Regions from separate parts of the Streptomyces sp. NPDC057099 genome, predicted to be linked through region 1. Evidence: riboswitches for the same ligand, from Rfam matches in the RefSeq annotation. Region 1 holds a riboswitch; the other holds the start of a gene.
The links. A riboswitch is a leader RNA that binds a small molecule or an ion and turns the genes downstream of it on or off. The one in region 1 is predicted to bind cobalamin.

Region 1 (7,483 bases):
CGACCTCGACGCGCTGATCGGGCTCCCGCGAGGCCGCGACCTCGACGGTCAGCCCGAACCGGTCGAGCAACTGCGGCCGCAGCTCGCCCTCTTCGGGGTTCATGGTGCCGACGAGCAGGAAGCGGGCGGCGTGCCGCACGGAGACGCCCTCACGCTCCACGTACGAGGCGCCCATCGCGGCCGCGTCCAGCAGCAGGTCGACCAGGTGGTCGTGGAGGAGGTTGACCTCGTCGACGTAGAGGATGCCGCGGTGCGCGTCGGCGAGCAGGCCGGGCTCGAAGGCCTTCACGCCCTCGGACAGGGCCCGTTCGATGTCCAGCGCGCCCACCAGCCGGTCCTCGGAGGCGCCGACGGGCAGCTCGACCATGCGGGCCGGCCGGGAGGCGAAGCCCCCCGGCTCGTGCGGCCCGTCCGGGCAGCCGGGGTCGGGCGAGCCGGGGTCGCAGGAGAAGCGGCACTCGGAGACGACGTCCACCTCCGGCATGAGCGCCGACAGCGCCCGCACGGCCGTCGACTTGGCCGTGCCCTTCTCGCCGCGCACCAGCACACCGCCGACCGCCGGTGACACGGCGTTCAGCAGCAGCGCGAGCCGCAGATCGTCCTGGCCGACCACGGCCGTGAACGGAAAGGGGGTGGTCACTTTTCGTCGTCCTCCAAGTCGCCTTCGAGTTGCGGATGGACCGGGCAGCCGTCCCAGCGTCTCAGGTGGCCCGCGGTCGCCGTGCGGGCGGTCCACATCACCGCCACGGCCCTCATACGGGCGCTCCCGGCGGGACGAAGGGCAGCCCCGGCGGCGCGCCGGACTCGATGAGCCGCCACAGCGCGTCCGTGTCCGCGTGCTGTTCGATCAGGTCGCCGAGCCGGTCGAGCTGCTCCTCGCGCAGCGCGGCGAACGAGGTGTCCGGTGCCGGTACGAAACGGCGGCCGGCGGCGGCCGCCACCTCGCGCAGGAAGGCACGCCGGAATCCGTCCGACTCCAGCGAGCCGTGCCAGTGCGTGCCCCAGGTCTGGCCGACCCGGCAGCCGTCCAAGAAGGGCGCCCCGCCGGTGACATCGGCGACCCCGTGGTGGATCTCGTAGCCCTCGACCGGCTCCCCGAGGGCCTCACCCACCGGCCGGGTGAGGGTCTTCTCGCGCGCGAACCGCACCCGTACGGGCAGGACCCCGAGCCCGTCGACATGACCGCGGCGGCTCTCGACGTCGTCCTCGATGTGCTCGCCGAGGATCTGGAAGCCGCCGCAGATGCCGAGGACGGGCCGCTGCTCGGCGGCCCTGCGCACCAGCGCGTCGGCCAGTCCGCGCTCCCTGAGCCACTCCAGGGCACGGACGGTCCCCCGGGTCCCCGGCACGATGACCAGGTCGGCGTCGGCCAGTTCCTCGGGCCGGTCCACGAACCGCACGACGACACCGGGCTCGGCGGCCAGCGCGTCGACATCCGTGAAGTTGGACATGAGCGGGACCGCGCAGACGGCGACGCGCAGCACGTCCTCGCCGACGGGCGGGGCGACGACGGACTCCCGGACCGTCCCCCGCAGCGAGACGCGCAGCCCGTCCTCCTCGTCGATCCCGAGCCCGTGCCGGAAGGGCAGAACGCCGTACGTGTGCCGCCCGGTGAGGCCGTGGAGCATGTCGAGCCCCGGCTCCAGCAGGGAGACGTCCCCGCGGAACTTGTTCACGAGGAACCCGGCGACACAGTCCTGGTCCTCGCGGGACAGCAGGGCGACGGTCCCGAAGAACGAGGCGAAGACCCCGCCCCGGTCGATGTCGCCGACGACGAGCACGGGGAGCCCGGCGCCTCGGGCGATCCCCATGTTGACGATGTCCGTCCGCCGCAGATTGATCTCGGCAGGCGAACCGGCCCCCTCGCAGATCACCGCGTCATACGTGCCCCGCAACCGCTCCAGGCAGTCCAGCACCGTCCCGAGCAGCTTCTGCTGCCGTCCTCCGTGATACCCGCGCGCACTGAGCTCGCCGACCGGCTTGCCCAGCAGTACGACCTGACTGCTCTGCTCGCCGCCGGGCTTGAGCAGCACGGGATTCATCAGCGCGGTCGGCTCCACCCGGCACGCCTGCGCCTGCATGGCCTGCGCCCGCCCGATCTCGGCGCCCTCCCGCGTCACGAACGAATTCAGCGACATGTTCTGCGCCTTGAACGGCGCGACCTTGACGCCCTGCCGCACCAGCCACCGGCAGATCCCGGCGGTCACGACGCTCTTGCCGGCGTCGGAGGTGGTGCCGGCGACGAGAAGCCCCCCGCCCGTCATGACGTACGCCCCTTCACGATGTGGCGCGCGGCGACACAGACGCCGAGCGCGAGCCAGCCGACACGTCTGGACAGCCGTACGGCCCGTTCGATGTCCCCGGTGGCGACGGCGCGCCCCGCGCCGTTGAGGACGGGACGGTGCTCGACGCGTCCGCCGTAGGACAGGGTTCCGCCGAGCCGCACCCCGAGCGCCCCCGCGAACGAGGCCTCCACGGGCCCGGCGTTGGGACTCGGATGCTTGGCGGCGTCGGCACGCCAGGCCGTCACGGCTCCGCGGGGGTCGCCCCCGGCCGCGGTCGCGAGCACGGCGGTCAGCCGGGCCCCCGGCCAGCCCACGACATCGTCCAGCCGCGCGGAGGCCCACCCGTAGCGCCGGTACCGGGCCGACTTGTGCCCGACCATGGCATCGAGGGTGTTGACGGCCCGGAACCCGAGAAGCCCCGGGACACCGCCGACGGCCCCCCACACGAGCGCTCCCACGACGGCGTCGGAGGTGTTCTCGGCAACGGATTCGACGACGGCCCGGGCGATCCCGTCGGCGTCCAGGGCCTGTGGATCCCGTCCGCACAGATGCGGCAGCCGCGCACGGGCCGCTTCTACGTCCCCGGCCTCCAGCGCACGCCCGATGGCCTGCGCCTCCCGGGCGAGCGAAGTCCCCCCGACGACGGCCCAGGTGGCGGCACCGGTCAGCCCGACCGACGCGACAGTGGACGGACGCACGGCACGCGCGGCGACGGCCCCGAGCGCGACGGCCCCGCCCGCGCACACCACGGTGTGCAGCGCGCCCCACCCCCGGTGGTCCCGCCACAACACCCGCTCCACGGCACCCGCGGCCCGCCCGAACGCGGCGACCGGATGCCCCCGGCGAGGATCGCCGAGCAGCAGATCACCGATCAGACCGACGGCGGCACCGTACGCGTGGACGCGACCGGCACCCATGGGCTCAGCCGGCCACGGGGGCGGACAACGGTGGGGAACTGGCCCTCGATCGGCAGCCGAACATGGCGATATGTCCTCACTCAGGGTGTCCACGCCCTGGTTCGACGAGACCGGCGGTGAGAGTTCCTGGCTCCCGGTGAGTGCTACCCCGGTGACAGTGGCGGGACCGCGCCGGACTTCCACCGGCTTCCTCTCCTGCCGCCGCATTGGCCCCGGCAGTCCACCACGGCCGCGAACAACCGTCAACTTGCCGTTGACCTGCGAGGGGAGAGTGTGGACAAGCCCACACCGCCTGCCTCGCAGGGGGTGCCGACGGCTGTCCCGTGAACGGCAACCGGGCGGCCCGGGACCGAAGCCCCGTGCCGCCCGGCAACAGACGATCGTGGTGGTCGTGGTCAGGCCACGATCAGATAGATCCCGTATCCCACAGCCGCCGCACACGCCGCGAAGCACGCGTACGCACCCGTCACCGCGAGCCCCGCCGACCCGCCCGCCGCCACCGCCCGCTCGCGGCGCGACAGGCCGGTGATGCCGAGGGTGAACAGGCCGACGAGGGTCACGGTGGCCACGAGGCTGACGCCGAAGACGGAGCCGAGGGTCGCCCAGTCGATCTTCATCTCAGAGATTCTTCCTTGTCACCGGTGGGCGGGATCAGACCGTGGTGGTCGTGGTGGAGGGCTTCCGGTCGGCCGGGGCCTGGGCCGGGATCGTGGCGGCCAGTTCCTCGGACGGGCCCGCCGGAGGCGGTGTCACCGCGGCGATCGCGGTGGTCACGACACCCGCCGGCTCCTCCTCGACCTCGTTGACGTTCGTGTGGTCGACGACCTCACGGCGCGACAGCTTCCAGATCACCGCGCTGGAGGCGACCAGGAACACCGCCACGACCGCCGTGCCCCAGTTCCCGAAGCCGGTCACGTACTCGGCGAGCGCGCCCACCAGGGCCGCCGCCGGCAGCGTCAGACCCCAGGCGACGAACATCCGCGTCGCCGTCGACCAGCGGACCACGCCGCCCTTGCGGCCGAGCCCCGCACCCATCACCGCGCCGGACACGGAGTGGGTGGTGGAGAGGGAGAAGCCGAGGTGCGAGGAGGCCAGGATGACCGTCGCCGCACTGGTCTGGGCGGCGAAGCCCTGCTGCGGCTGGAGGTCGGTCAGGCCCTTGCCCATGGTGCGGATGATGCGCCAGCCGCCGAGGTAGGTGCCGAGCGCGATGGCGATGCCCGCCGAGAGGATGACCCACATGGGCGGGTCGGAGTCGGGGGCGACGGCGCCGCCGGCGACCAGGGCGAGGGTGATGACACCCATCGTCTTCTGGGCGTCGTTGGTGCCGTGGGCCAGCGAGACCAGGCCGGCGGAGGCGATCTGGCCGGCCCGGTAGCCCTTCTTGGAGGCGTCGCCGTCGGCCTTCTTGCCGAGGGAGTACGTCAGCCGGGTGGCGAGCAGTGCGGCGATGCCCGCGACCAGCGGGGCGGCGATCGCCGGGATCAGCACCTTGGTGACCAGGACGTCACCGTGCACCGCGCCGACGCCCGCCGAGGCGATCGTGGCGCCGATCAGGCCACCCATCAGGGCGTGCGACGAACTGGACGGCAGACCCACGAGCCAGGTCAGCAGGTTCCAGAGGATCGCTCCGACCAGGGCGGCGAAGATGACCTCGGGACGGATTCCGGCCTCGTCGACGAGGCCCTTGGAGATCGTGTTCGCGACTTCGACGGACAGGAAGGCGCCGACCAGGTTGAGCACCGCGGACATGGCCACCGCGATCTTCGGTCTCATGGCGCCCGTGGAAATGGTCGTGGCCATCGCGTTCGCGGTGTCGTGGAAACCGTTCGTGAAATCGAACGCGAGTGCGGTGACCACCACAATCGCGAGGATCAGCGAGAAGCTTTCCATTTACCCAGGCAATCGTTCGGCGTCGTTGGCGGGACGAACGTAGGTAACCCGAGTGAACGGAAGATGAACTGGGAGGGGCGCAGGGGTGTCCGCAACAGAGGAGTGTCATTCCGCCCTGGTGCAGCGGCCCTTGCACCCCAACGATCAAGTGCCCCTTGCGAACTGTTTCAGTCGATCGAGTGACCCGTCGAAGAGATTCTGGTCACCCGGCAGGGTGCCGTCGCCGTTGTCGTACTGCCAGAAGGTCCAGGAGGACCAGCCGGCCGGCAGTGCGCCCGGGCTCGCCGCGTCGTAGCGGGCCACCCACAGGTGGTGGTTCGCGGCGAAGGCACGGCTGTTGCCCGTGCACGTGTTCCACCAGTGGGTGGTCGTGTAGATCACCGGGCGGCGGCCGGTGAGCCGCTTGACCTCGCCGCTGAACGACTTGATCCAGCCGACCATCCCGGCCTTGCTCAGGCCGTAGCACTTGTGCTTCTTGTCGTACGGGTTGTACTCGATGTCGAGCGCCGGCGGCAGGGTCCAGCCGTCCGCGCTCCAGCTGCCGCCGTTGCGTACGAAGTGGGCCGCCTGTGCCTGGCCCGACGACCTGTTCGGCAGCGCGAAGTGGTAGGCGCCGCGGACGAGGCCCGCCGCGCGCGAGCCGTTGTACTGCCGGCTGAAGTAGGGGTTGCGGTACGTGGTGGACTCGGTCGCCTTGACGTAGACGAATCTGGCGCCCTGCGCCTTCGCGCTCGTCCAGTCGACGTTCTTCTGGTGGGACGAGACGTCATGCCCCTTCGGGCGGCTCGCCGCCGCGGCCGGAAACTCCGCGAGCGTGGTCCCTCCCAGCGCGAGCGCCGCCGCGGAGGCCGCCAGTAAGCGGCCGCGGCGGCGGGGCGGTATGTGGTCACGGGCCATGTGATTCCCCCCGGAATGGCTACGTGCACGGCAAATCCCCCAGAGCGTACTGGAGGGGCGTTGAATATCCGATGATCTCCGGCCAAGAGAGATCCATGATGTGTTTGTGCCGGTATGCGCCCTTACGGATGCTCGGTTTCCGGCCTAAAGTGCCCCCGCCCGGCGGCGCGTTGAAGGGCTGCCTGGCAGGATCGCCGCATGGCTGAGCAGCGAGGCGACGAGCGGGACACGGGGGACGTCGGAGGCAGTGGACAGGATGCGGGGGAGTCGCGGCGGAGCGGTGTGCGCCCCGAGGAGGCGCGCGCCTGGGAGGACCTCGTCGCGACGGCCCGCCGGACGGTCACCGAGGGGCTCGTCGTCGGAACGTCCGGCAATGTCTCGGTGCGCGTCGGGGACACCGTGCTGGTCACGCCGTCGGGCGTGCCCTACGACCGGCTCGCGCCGGACGACGTGACCGGGGTCGACCTCGACGGCCGGCAGGTCCTCGGCACGCTCGTCCCGACCAGCGAGCTGCCCATGCACCTCGCCGTCCACCGCACGACCGACGCCCGCGCCGTCGTCCACACCCACGCCGTGCACGCGACGGCCGTCTCGACGCTCGTCAGCGAGCTCCCGCTGATCCACTACATGGCCGCCGCGCTCGGCGGACCCGTCCGGGTTGCCCCGTATGCGACGTACGGCAGTGACGAGTTGGCCGAGAACATGCTCCGCGCCCTCGCCGACCGCTCCGGCTGCCTCCTCCGGAACCACGGCACGATCACCTACGGCGCGACCCTGGACCAGGCCTACGACCGCACCGCCCAGCTGGAATGGATGTGCCGGCTGTGGCTGACCGCCACGTCGGTACCGGGCCTGTCCCCGAGCCTGCTGTCCAGGGAACAACTGGCCGAGGTGGAGGACCGGCTACGGGGGTACGGCCAGCGCGGCTGAGCCCCTCCGGGACCTCACCGCACCGACACCGAGGGCGCCACCCGCCCTACGGCTCCTTCGACGGCCTCCTCCCCGCCCTCACCTGGGCGCCGCTGTCCGCGCGGTTGCCGCGCTGCCGGTCACGGCGTTCCGCCCCGCTCGCGTGGCCACGGCTGCGTCGGCCACCGGGGCACCTCGCCCTGCGGGTGCGGCCACCGCTCCGCCCCGGGTGCGGACGCTGTCGCAGCCCGCGCGGTTACGGCTTCGCCGGTCCCCGGCGTTCCGCCCTGCTCGCGTGGCCACGGCTGCGCCGACCGCCGATATCGCTCGCTCGTGGGGCCACTCGCTCTGCCGGTCGCCGACATCTCGCCCTCCGGGTGCGATCACAGCTCCGCCGGCCACCGGCGTTCCGCCATGCTCGTACGGCATCTCGCTCCGCAGACCACCGGCACCCCGCCCTGCGGAGCGCGGGCCCCGCCCCGCCGACCGCCCGGGCCAGCCCACCGCGCACAACCGCCCCGCCGACCACCCGCGCCCGTCACCCCACCGCCCCCGCCCACTGGTCCCTCGCCCCGTCCGCCG
Region 2 (7,483 bases), on a different contig from region 1:
TGAGGGCGATGGTTTCGCCGGGGGTGATGGTGAGGTCGATGTGGGTCAGGGCTTGGATTCGGGCGCGGGTTACGGAGAGGGCTTGGACTTCGGCTGTGGATTGTTTGTTGGTGCGGGTTGGTTGTGGCTGGTCGCGCAGGTCCCCGCGCCCCTTAGGGGCGAGCTGGTGCTGTAGGTCTTTGGCCCGGCGGCGTGCGTCACGGACCGTCAGGGGGAGGGGAGACCAGTGGGCCAGGCGGCCCAATGCCACCACCGGCGGATACACCGGGGACACCGCCATCACCTCGGCCGGGGGGCCGACGATCGGGGACGCGCCCGGGGCCGGGAGCAGGGCGACCTGGTCGGCGTACTGGATGACTCGTTCCAGGCGGTGTTCGGCCATGAAGACCGTGGTGCCGAGGTCGTGGACGAGGCGCTGGAGGACGGCCAGGACCTCTTCGGCTGCTGCGGGGTCGAGCGCGGAGGTCGGTTCGTCGAGGACCAGGACGCTGGGGTGCGGGGTGAGGACCGAGCCGATGGCGACGCGCTGCTGCTGGCCGCCGGAGAGGGTGGCGATGGGGCGGTTGCGGAGGTCGGCGAGGCCGAGGAGGTCGAGGGTCTCCTCGACGCGGCGGCGCATCACGTCGGGGGCGAGGCCCAGGGACTCCATGCCGTAGGCGAGTTCGTCCTCGACGGTGTCGGTCACGAAGTGGGCGAGCGGGTCCTGGCCCACCGTGCCGACGACGTCGGCGAGTTCGCGGGGCTTGTGGGTGCGGGTGTCGCGTCCGGCCACCGTGACCCTGCCGCGCAGGGTGCCGCCGGTGAAGTGCGGAACGAGCCCGCTGACCGCGCCCAGGACGGTGGACTTGCCGACGCCGGAGGGACCGGCCAGGAGGACGAGTTCGCCCTCGGGGACCTCGAAGTCGATGCCCTGGACGGTGGGTTCGGAGGCACCGTCGTAGGTGACGGAGACGTCCTCGAAGCGGATCACGACGGTTCCTTGGGCTCGGGGGCGACGAACGCGGGCAGCAGGCCGAGGAGGATCGCCGCCGCGGGCCAGACGGGGAGCGTGGGGGCCACGAGCGGCACCACGCCGGGGTGCAGGGCCGCGGGCTCCCGGACGGCGGCGAGCACGAGCAGCGCGGCGACGGCCACGCCCGAGGCGACGACCAGCAGGGCACGCACGTCCCAGCGGTCCGGGCGGTACCGGGTGCGCAGCGACCGTCTGCCGCCGAGCCGGAGACCCGCGAGAGCGGCGGCGAGGCCGACGAGGAGGACGGGCATGCCGTAGGCGGCGCCCTCGGCGGTGAGCAGGCCGTACGTTCCGGCGCAGACGCCGAGCAGGCCGCCGAGGGTGAGGGCGGCGGTGGTGCGGTGGACCGCGGCCGGGACCTGGGCGGTACGGCCGTAGCCGCGCGCGTCCATCGCCGCGGCCAGGGACACCGAGCGCTCCAACGCGCCCTCCAGGACCGGCAGACCCACCTGCAGCAGGCCCCGGACGCCCTTGTCCGGGCGGCCGCGCAGCCGGCGGGCGGCGCGCAGGCGCTGGACGTCGGCGATGAGGTTCGGCGCGAAGGTGAGGGCGACGACGACCGCCACCCCCATCTCGTACAGGGCGCCCGGGAGGGACTTGAGGAGGCGGGAGGGGTTGGCGAGGGCGTTCGCGGCGCCGACGCAGATGAGCAGGGTGGCCAGTCTCAGACCGTCGTACAGCGCGAAGGTGAGGGCCTCGGCCGTGACCTCGCCGCCGAGGCGGATGCCCTGAGCCCAGTCGGGGAGGGGCACCTCGGGGAGCGTGACGAGGGTGTGCGTGCCGGGGATGGGGGAGCCGAGGACGATCGCGAAGAGGAGCCGGATGACCAGGACGGCGAGGGCGAGTTTGACGAAGGCGCCGTAGGAACGGGACCAGGGGGTCGGGGGGCGGCAGGTCGCCACGACGTAGGCGGAGACCGCGATGAGGAGGCACAGGAGCAGGGGGTTGGTGGTGCGGGTGGCCGCGGTGCCGAGAGAGAGGGACCAGAGCCACCAGGCGCCGGGGTGCAGGGCTGCTCGGCGCGGGCGCTGGGGGCGTGCCGGGCCTTGGCCGATCCGGTCCATGCTGCTAAGCCTGGTCACGCCGCCGTACCTGCCAGATCGCCGCCGCCCCCAGTGCCGTCACCACGGCGATGCCCGCCAGCAGGCCCAGGGACGGGCCGTCGTCGTCGGACGTGTCCTTCTTCGCCGCCGGTGTCGACTCCCGGGAGCTCGCCACCTGCTCGCCGCAGCCCTTCTCCGGGTAGCCCGAGATCGCGCACAGCAGGGCGTTCGTGTCGTAGCGCAGGGGCTTGGCGACACTCGCGAGGGCCTCTGCCGTGGTCGCGTCGGGGGAGACCCGGGCGCAGGCCGTCCGGGCGGGGGGCGGGGTCTCGCCCTGGGGGGCGTCCGTCTTCGTGCCGGGGTCGATGACGAGCGCCACGCGCTTCTTGCCGTCCTGCGCGGGTGTCTTCGCGCAGATGGTCTCGAAGTCGGCCGTGCCGCGCGGCCGGGCCGCCTCGGAGGAGTCCTCGCTCACCGCGAAGCGGAAGCCCTGGACGTCGCCGTCCGAGGGGCGGGCCATGGACGGGCCCTGGGTGGCGTAGACCCAACGGTCGCCTTCGCGGTCCCAGAACGACCAGTACCGGTAGCCGGCGGCCTGGGCCTGGCCCGCGCCCGCGATCAGCAGGAGCGAGGCCAGGAGGAGGAGAGCGGCCCGGCGGATCACGACTGCTGCCTCTTCTTACGGCCGGTGAAGAGGAAGCCGATGCCGATACCGGCGACGAGGCAGACCCCGACGTACCACCAGACGCCGAAGAAGCCCGACCCCGAGTCGTCCTTCTCGTCGGTCGCCGAGGGCTGTTCGGGGGCCTGCGGGGCCGGGCCCGTCGTGTTGAGCTGCTTCACCAGGTCCGTGCCGCCGAAGTCACGCGGGTTCGCGCCCGTCGCGTGGGCGGCGAAGATCAGCTGGGCGTAGGCGGCGGGGCCGCCCTGCTCGGCCCAGGAGGCGGAGTTCTTCTCCAGCCACCGCACGGACTTCTCGGCCTGCGCGGTCTCGCCCTGGGCGGCGAGTGCCACGACCGCGTCGGCGGTGTTGCCGTGGTCGGGCTGGGGGTCCGCGCCGGCGAGGGCGGAGGTGAGGTGGTTGTCGTCCTTGGCGAGGGTCTGCGTGAGGTACGCGGCGCCGTTGTCGGCGGCCTGCTGCGGCGTGGAGGGGTCCGCGCACGTGGCGTCGGACTTCTTGCCCTCCTCCACGACCATGCCCTTGCCCAGGGCGCCGAGGACACCGGCCGCCGTGGCGTCCGCGTTGGCGGCCAGCTTGCCCTTCTTGTCGGGCTGGAACGCGAAGGCGCCGTCGTCGTCCCCGCCGCAGGGGAGGGCGAGCTTCAGCAGGGCGTCGTCGGGTGACTTGCCGCCCTTCTCGACCTGGTCCGGCTTCTCACCGGCGGCGGCGAGCGCGCCGATGACGACGGACGTGGAGTTGGTGTCGCTGGCGCCGCCGGGCGCGTAGCCCCAGCCGCCGTCCTTGTTCTGTACGGACTTCAGCCAGCCGACGGCCTTGTCGGTGACGGCGTCCTGTCCGCCGAGCGCGGCGAGGGCCTGGACGGCGGCGGACGTGGCGTTGGTGTCGAGCATGGTCTTGGCGTCGCACGCGGCGGCGGGGTCGGGACGGTACGCGGCGAACCCGCCGTCCGCGCACTGCTGCCCGACCAGCCACGTGATGGACTTGGCGGCGGGCTTCTCACCCACCGTGTCCTGGGCGAGAAGGGCGAGCGACTGGCGCCAGACGCCGTCGAACTTGGGGTCCTTGTCGCCGTACAGGGCGGAGGGGAACGCCTGGGACGGAGTCGGTGACGGTGCGGCGGCGGCCGGCGTGGCCGCGCCGATCACGGTGGCGGCGGCCAGGACGGCGGCGCTGCGGCGGACGTTCATGATCGGCGGGTGCCTCTCCCTGTGAGGGAGCCGGGCAGCACGGGACACCCCGGCGGCTCGGCTCCGTATACCTCGACGGTGCCGTGCACCGGCAGGCGCCGGGCACATGAGCCGGTCACGATCCGTACGGGGCGATCCGGCTTCCGCCTGGCAGGGCGGTCCACGGTTGCGGGTCAGCGCCGGAATTGCACCGGCTTCTCCCTGTACGGGTGATGACGACCCGCCTACTGTACCCGGAAGTAGCAAAACGGCCGAGAGTACCTTGCTGAGTCTCGTCCGGCCGAAAGCCCTGCGGCGTCGGGCCGGCAATCCGACCGTGAGCCGCCGTGAGGTCGAACTGCTGCACCACGCTGAGGAGTTGATCCTGTCCGTGAGGCAAAACGGGTTAACGTGAAGCTCCACGACCACACGCAGGAGCGTCCATGACTGATCAGGTGGAGAACTCCGAGCAGGAGCCGCTCTCCAAGATCGATACCTCGGTTCCGCACTCGGCCCGGATCTGGAACTACTGGCTGGGCGGGAAGGACAACTACGAAGTCGACCGTGTGGCCGGTGACGCGTTCCGCGAGATCTTCCCCGGGATCGAGACCGGGGCCCGCGCCGCCCGCTACTTCCTCGCCCGCGCCGTACGCCATCTCGCCGCCGAAGAGGGCATCCGCCAGTTCCTGGACATCGGCACCGGGCTGCCCAACGTGGACAACACCCACCAGATCGCCCAGCGGGTGGCCCCGGAGAGCCGGATCGTCTACGTCGACAACGACCCCCTGGTGCTGGCCCACGCCCGCGCGCTGCTCACCAGCACACCGGAAGGCGTCACCAACTACGTCGACGCCGACCTGCGCAAGCCGAGCACGATCGTCCGGGAAGCCGGGAAGACCCTGGACTTCGACCAGCCCGTCGCACTCATGCTGATGGGCATCCTCGGCCATATCGAGGACCACGACGAGGCCCGCGAGATCGTGCGGCAGCTGGTGGACGCGCTGCCCTCCGGCAGCTATCTGGTGCAGTACGACTCCACCGACACCAGCGAGGACTACCTCCGGGCCATCGGGCAGTACAACGACGGCGGCTCGATCCCGTACATCCTGCGCAGCCCCGAGCAGATCGCCCGCTACTTCGACGGTCTGGAGCTGCTGGAGCCGGGCGTCACGTCCTGCTCGCGCTGGCGTCCCGACGCCGAGGCCCTGGGCCTGCCGGCGGAGGTGCACCAGTACGGCGGTGTCGCCCTCAAGCGCTGAACTCCCCGAGGGTGCTCAGGTCTCCTGAAGTATCCGGTGCAGGATGGTCGGAGTCTCGTCCGGTGACTCGGCTTCGACCACCAGCCGGTTCATGGCATCCCAGTAGCGCTCGATGTCGGCCGGCCGGTCGGGATAGAGCGCGGTGGTGAGCTGCTCGAGGTAGACCATGTCGGGCAACTGGCCGCCGGGCAGCCGCAGGATGGTGACCGGACCGCCCTCCGCGGCATGCCCGCCGGAGCGGAACGGCAGGATCTGGACGGTGACCTGCGGCAGCCGGCAGATCTCGATGAGATGTCTGAGCTGGGCGCGCATCACGGCCGGCCCGCCCACCGGGCGCCGCAGCGCCGCCTCGTCGATCACCACCCAGAGCTGGGCCGTGCCCGGCTGCCGGTGCAGGATCCGCTGCCGGGTCATCCGGAGCGCCACCCGGCGGTCGGTTTCGCGCGCGCCGGCGTCAGGGTGGACGAGCCGGACGGCGGCACGCGCGTAGTCGGGGGTCTGGAGCAGCTCGGGAACGCGCTGTATCTGGTAGCAGCGGATGACGCTCGCCGCCTGCTCGGCCCCGAGGTAGCTCTGCGTCCAGGAGGGCACCACGTCGCTGTAGTACTGCCACCAGGCGTGGGTGTTGGCCTGTTCGGCCAGCGCCAGCAGCGTGGCGCGCTCGGCCTCGTCCGTGACGCCGTAGAACGTGAGCAGGTCGGAGACGTCCCGCAGCTTGAACCCGTGGCGCCCGGCCTCCATGCGGCTGATCTTGGAGGGGGAGGCGCGGATGACCTCGCCCGCCTCCGCCCTGCCGATGCCTTGCGCGTCCCGCAGCCTGCGCAGCCGGGCGCCCAGCGCGAGCCGAGGCACCATGGGCCCGGCCGATCTCCCGTCCAGGACTCCGCTGAAGGGCGATGTACGAGCGGCCTCTTCGGTGCCCATGGGCATGTCTCCTTGCGGTGGTGCGCAACGCCGCGCGCGTGGGGGCGCCGCGGCTCGTTCATCCTAGAGGCCCTGCCCTCAGGCCATCCGGCTTATGCCGAAGGCGAGTTCGGCCGCGGAGTGGGACCGCCGAAGGGCAGGTGAAGAGTCCGGGAGGCGAGCAGCCAGGTGCCGTCGGCCCGGTGGAAGACGTCCTCGTAGTGCCCGACCTGGACCGGAGGCCCGGGAGGGACGATGCCGCCGTCGTAGCCGTCGACGCGGTACGTCGTGAAGTACGAGACCGCGCTGGCGGTGTCCGGGGCCTCCACCGTGACCAGGACGTTGGACATCATGCGGCGGGAGAGCCGGTCGGCGGGGCGGGAGCCGAAGTAGGTGCGAATGGCGTCGCGGCCCCTGACCAGCCGCCCGTCGTGCGGCCACTGCCAGACACCCTCCTCGGTGAACAGCTCGGCGACGGACGAGGGGTCGCCCAGGTCGAGCCGGTGGACGAAGTCGAGGATCAGACGCTCGCAGGCGCGCTCGGCGAGGAGGTGCTCGATGGAGTCCATGGAGTTGGTTCTAGCATCCGGCCCGGACGGTCTTGCGGGCGCCTACACCGCCACGTACCTCACCGGCTCGCTCCCCGGTACCGCCTCCGCCCGGCCCAGCTTCACCAGGCGGCGCAGATGGGCCTCCGCCTCCGAGACCGCGATGTTCCGGGAGCCGTACGGGATCTGCTCCCAGGGGCGGTTCCACTCCATGCGTTCGGCGAGCTGCCAGGGCGTGAGGGGCTCGGCGAGGAGGGCTTGCAGGGCGGTGAGGCGGGCCTCGTGGTGGTGGAGCAGTTCGTGTACGCGGGCGGTTGCGTCGGGGAACGGGTGCTGGTGGGCCGGGAGTACCTCGGCGGGGGCCAGGCGGCCGACGCGTTCGAGGCTGTCGAGGTAGTCGCCGAGGGGGTCGGTGACCGTGGCGTCGTCGGGATCCTCGTAGAGGCCGATGTGCGGGGTGATCCCGGGCAGCAGGTGGTCGCCGGAGAACAGGCGTCCATGGCCGGGCAGTTGGGTCGGGTGGTCCTCCTCCAGGTGGAGGCAGACATGGCCGGGCGTGTGGCCCGGGGTCCAGATCGCCCGCAGGCGGCGGCCGGCGAGGTCCAGGAGTTCGCCCGGGACGATGTCGCGGTCGGGCAGGGCGGGGGAGAGGCCGGGCAGGGCGCGGGGCCGGGGTGTGCGCAGCGGGGCGATGTGCTCCTCGGGCGCTCCGGCGGCGGTGAGCTTGGCCGTCATGTACGAGAACCAGCGCTCGGGACGGGCGTCCCGGGTCCGTCGTACGACCGCGGTGTCCGCCGCGTGCATCGCGATCCAGGCACCCGACGCCTCGCGGACCCGGCCGGAGAGGCCGTGGTGGTCCGGGTGGTGGTG

Region 2: linked by a shared signal. The riboswitch ahead of ACFT4A_RS16455 (prenyltransferase/squalene oxidase repeat-containing protein) and the one ahead of ACFT4A_RS11810 (cobalamin biosynthesis protein) in region 1 are both predicted to bind cobalamin.

The regions. Positions count from the first base shown of each region.
Region 1 is NZ_JBHUTX010000006.1:294,508-301,990, forward strand. Features, by position in the region: gene ACFT4A_RS11800 (putative cobaltochelatase) at 1-640, opposite strand, end outside; gene ACFT4A_RS11805 (cobyric acid synthase) at 753-2,264, opposite strand; gene ACFT4A_RS11810 (cobalamin biosynthesis protein) at 2,261-3,202, opposite strand; cobalamin riboswitch at 3,303-3,442, opposite strand; gene ACFT4A_RS11815 (hypothetical protein) at 3,598-3,819, opposite strand; gene ACFT4A_RS11820 (anion permease) at 3,854-5,095, opposite strand; gene ACFT4A_RS11825 (lysozyme) at 5,240-5,992, opposite strand; gene ACFT4A_RS11830 (class II aldolase/adducin family protein) at 6,191-6,922, shown strand.
Region 2 is NZ_JBHUTX010000010.1:107,957-115,439, reverse strand. Features, by position in the region: gene ACFT4A_RS16470 (ABC transporter ATP-binding protein) at 1-970, opposite strand, end outside; gene ACFT4A_RS16465 (energy-coupling factor transporter transmembrane component T) at 967-2,076, opposite strand; gene ACFT4A_RS16460 (SCO2322 family protein) at 2,081-2,719, opposite strand; gene ACFT4A_RS16455 (prenyltransferase/squalene oxidase repeat-containing protein) at 2,716-3,924, opposite strand; cobalamin riboswitch at 4,037-4,176, opposite strand; gene ACFT4A_RS16450 (SAM-dependent methyltransferase) at 4,347-5,162, shown strand; gene ACFT4A_RS16445 (helix-turn-helix domain-containing protein) at 5,178-6,086, opposite strand; gene ACFT4A_RS16440 (nuclear transport factor 2 family protein) at 6,179-6,634, opposite strand; gene ACFT4A_RS16435 (MBL fold metallo-hydrolase) at 6,677-7,483, opposite strand, start outside.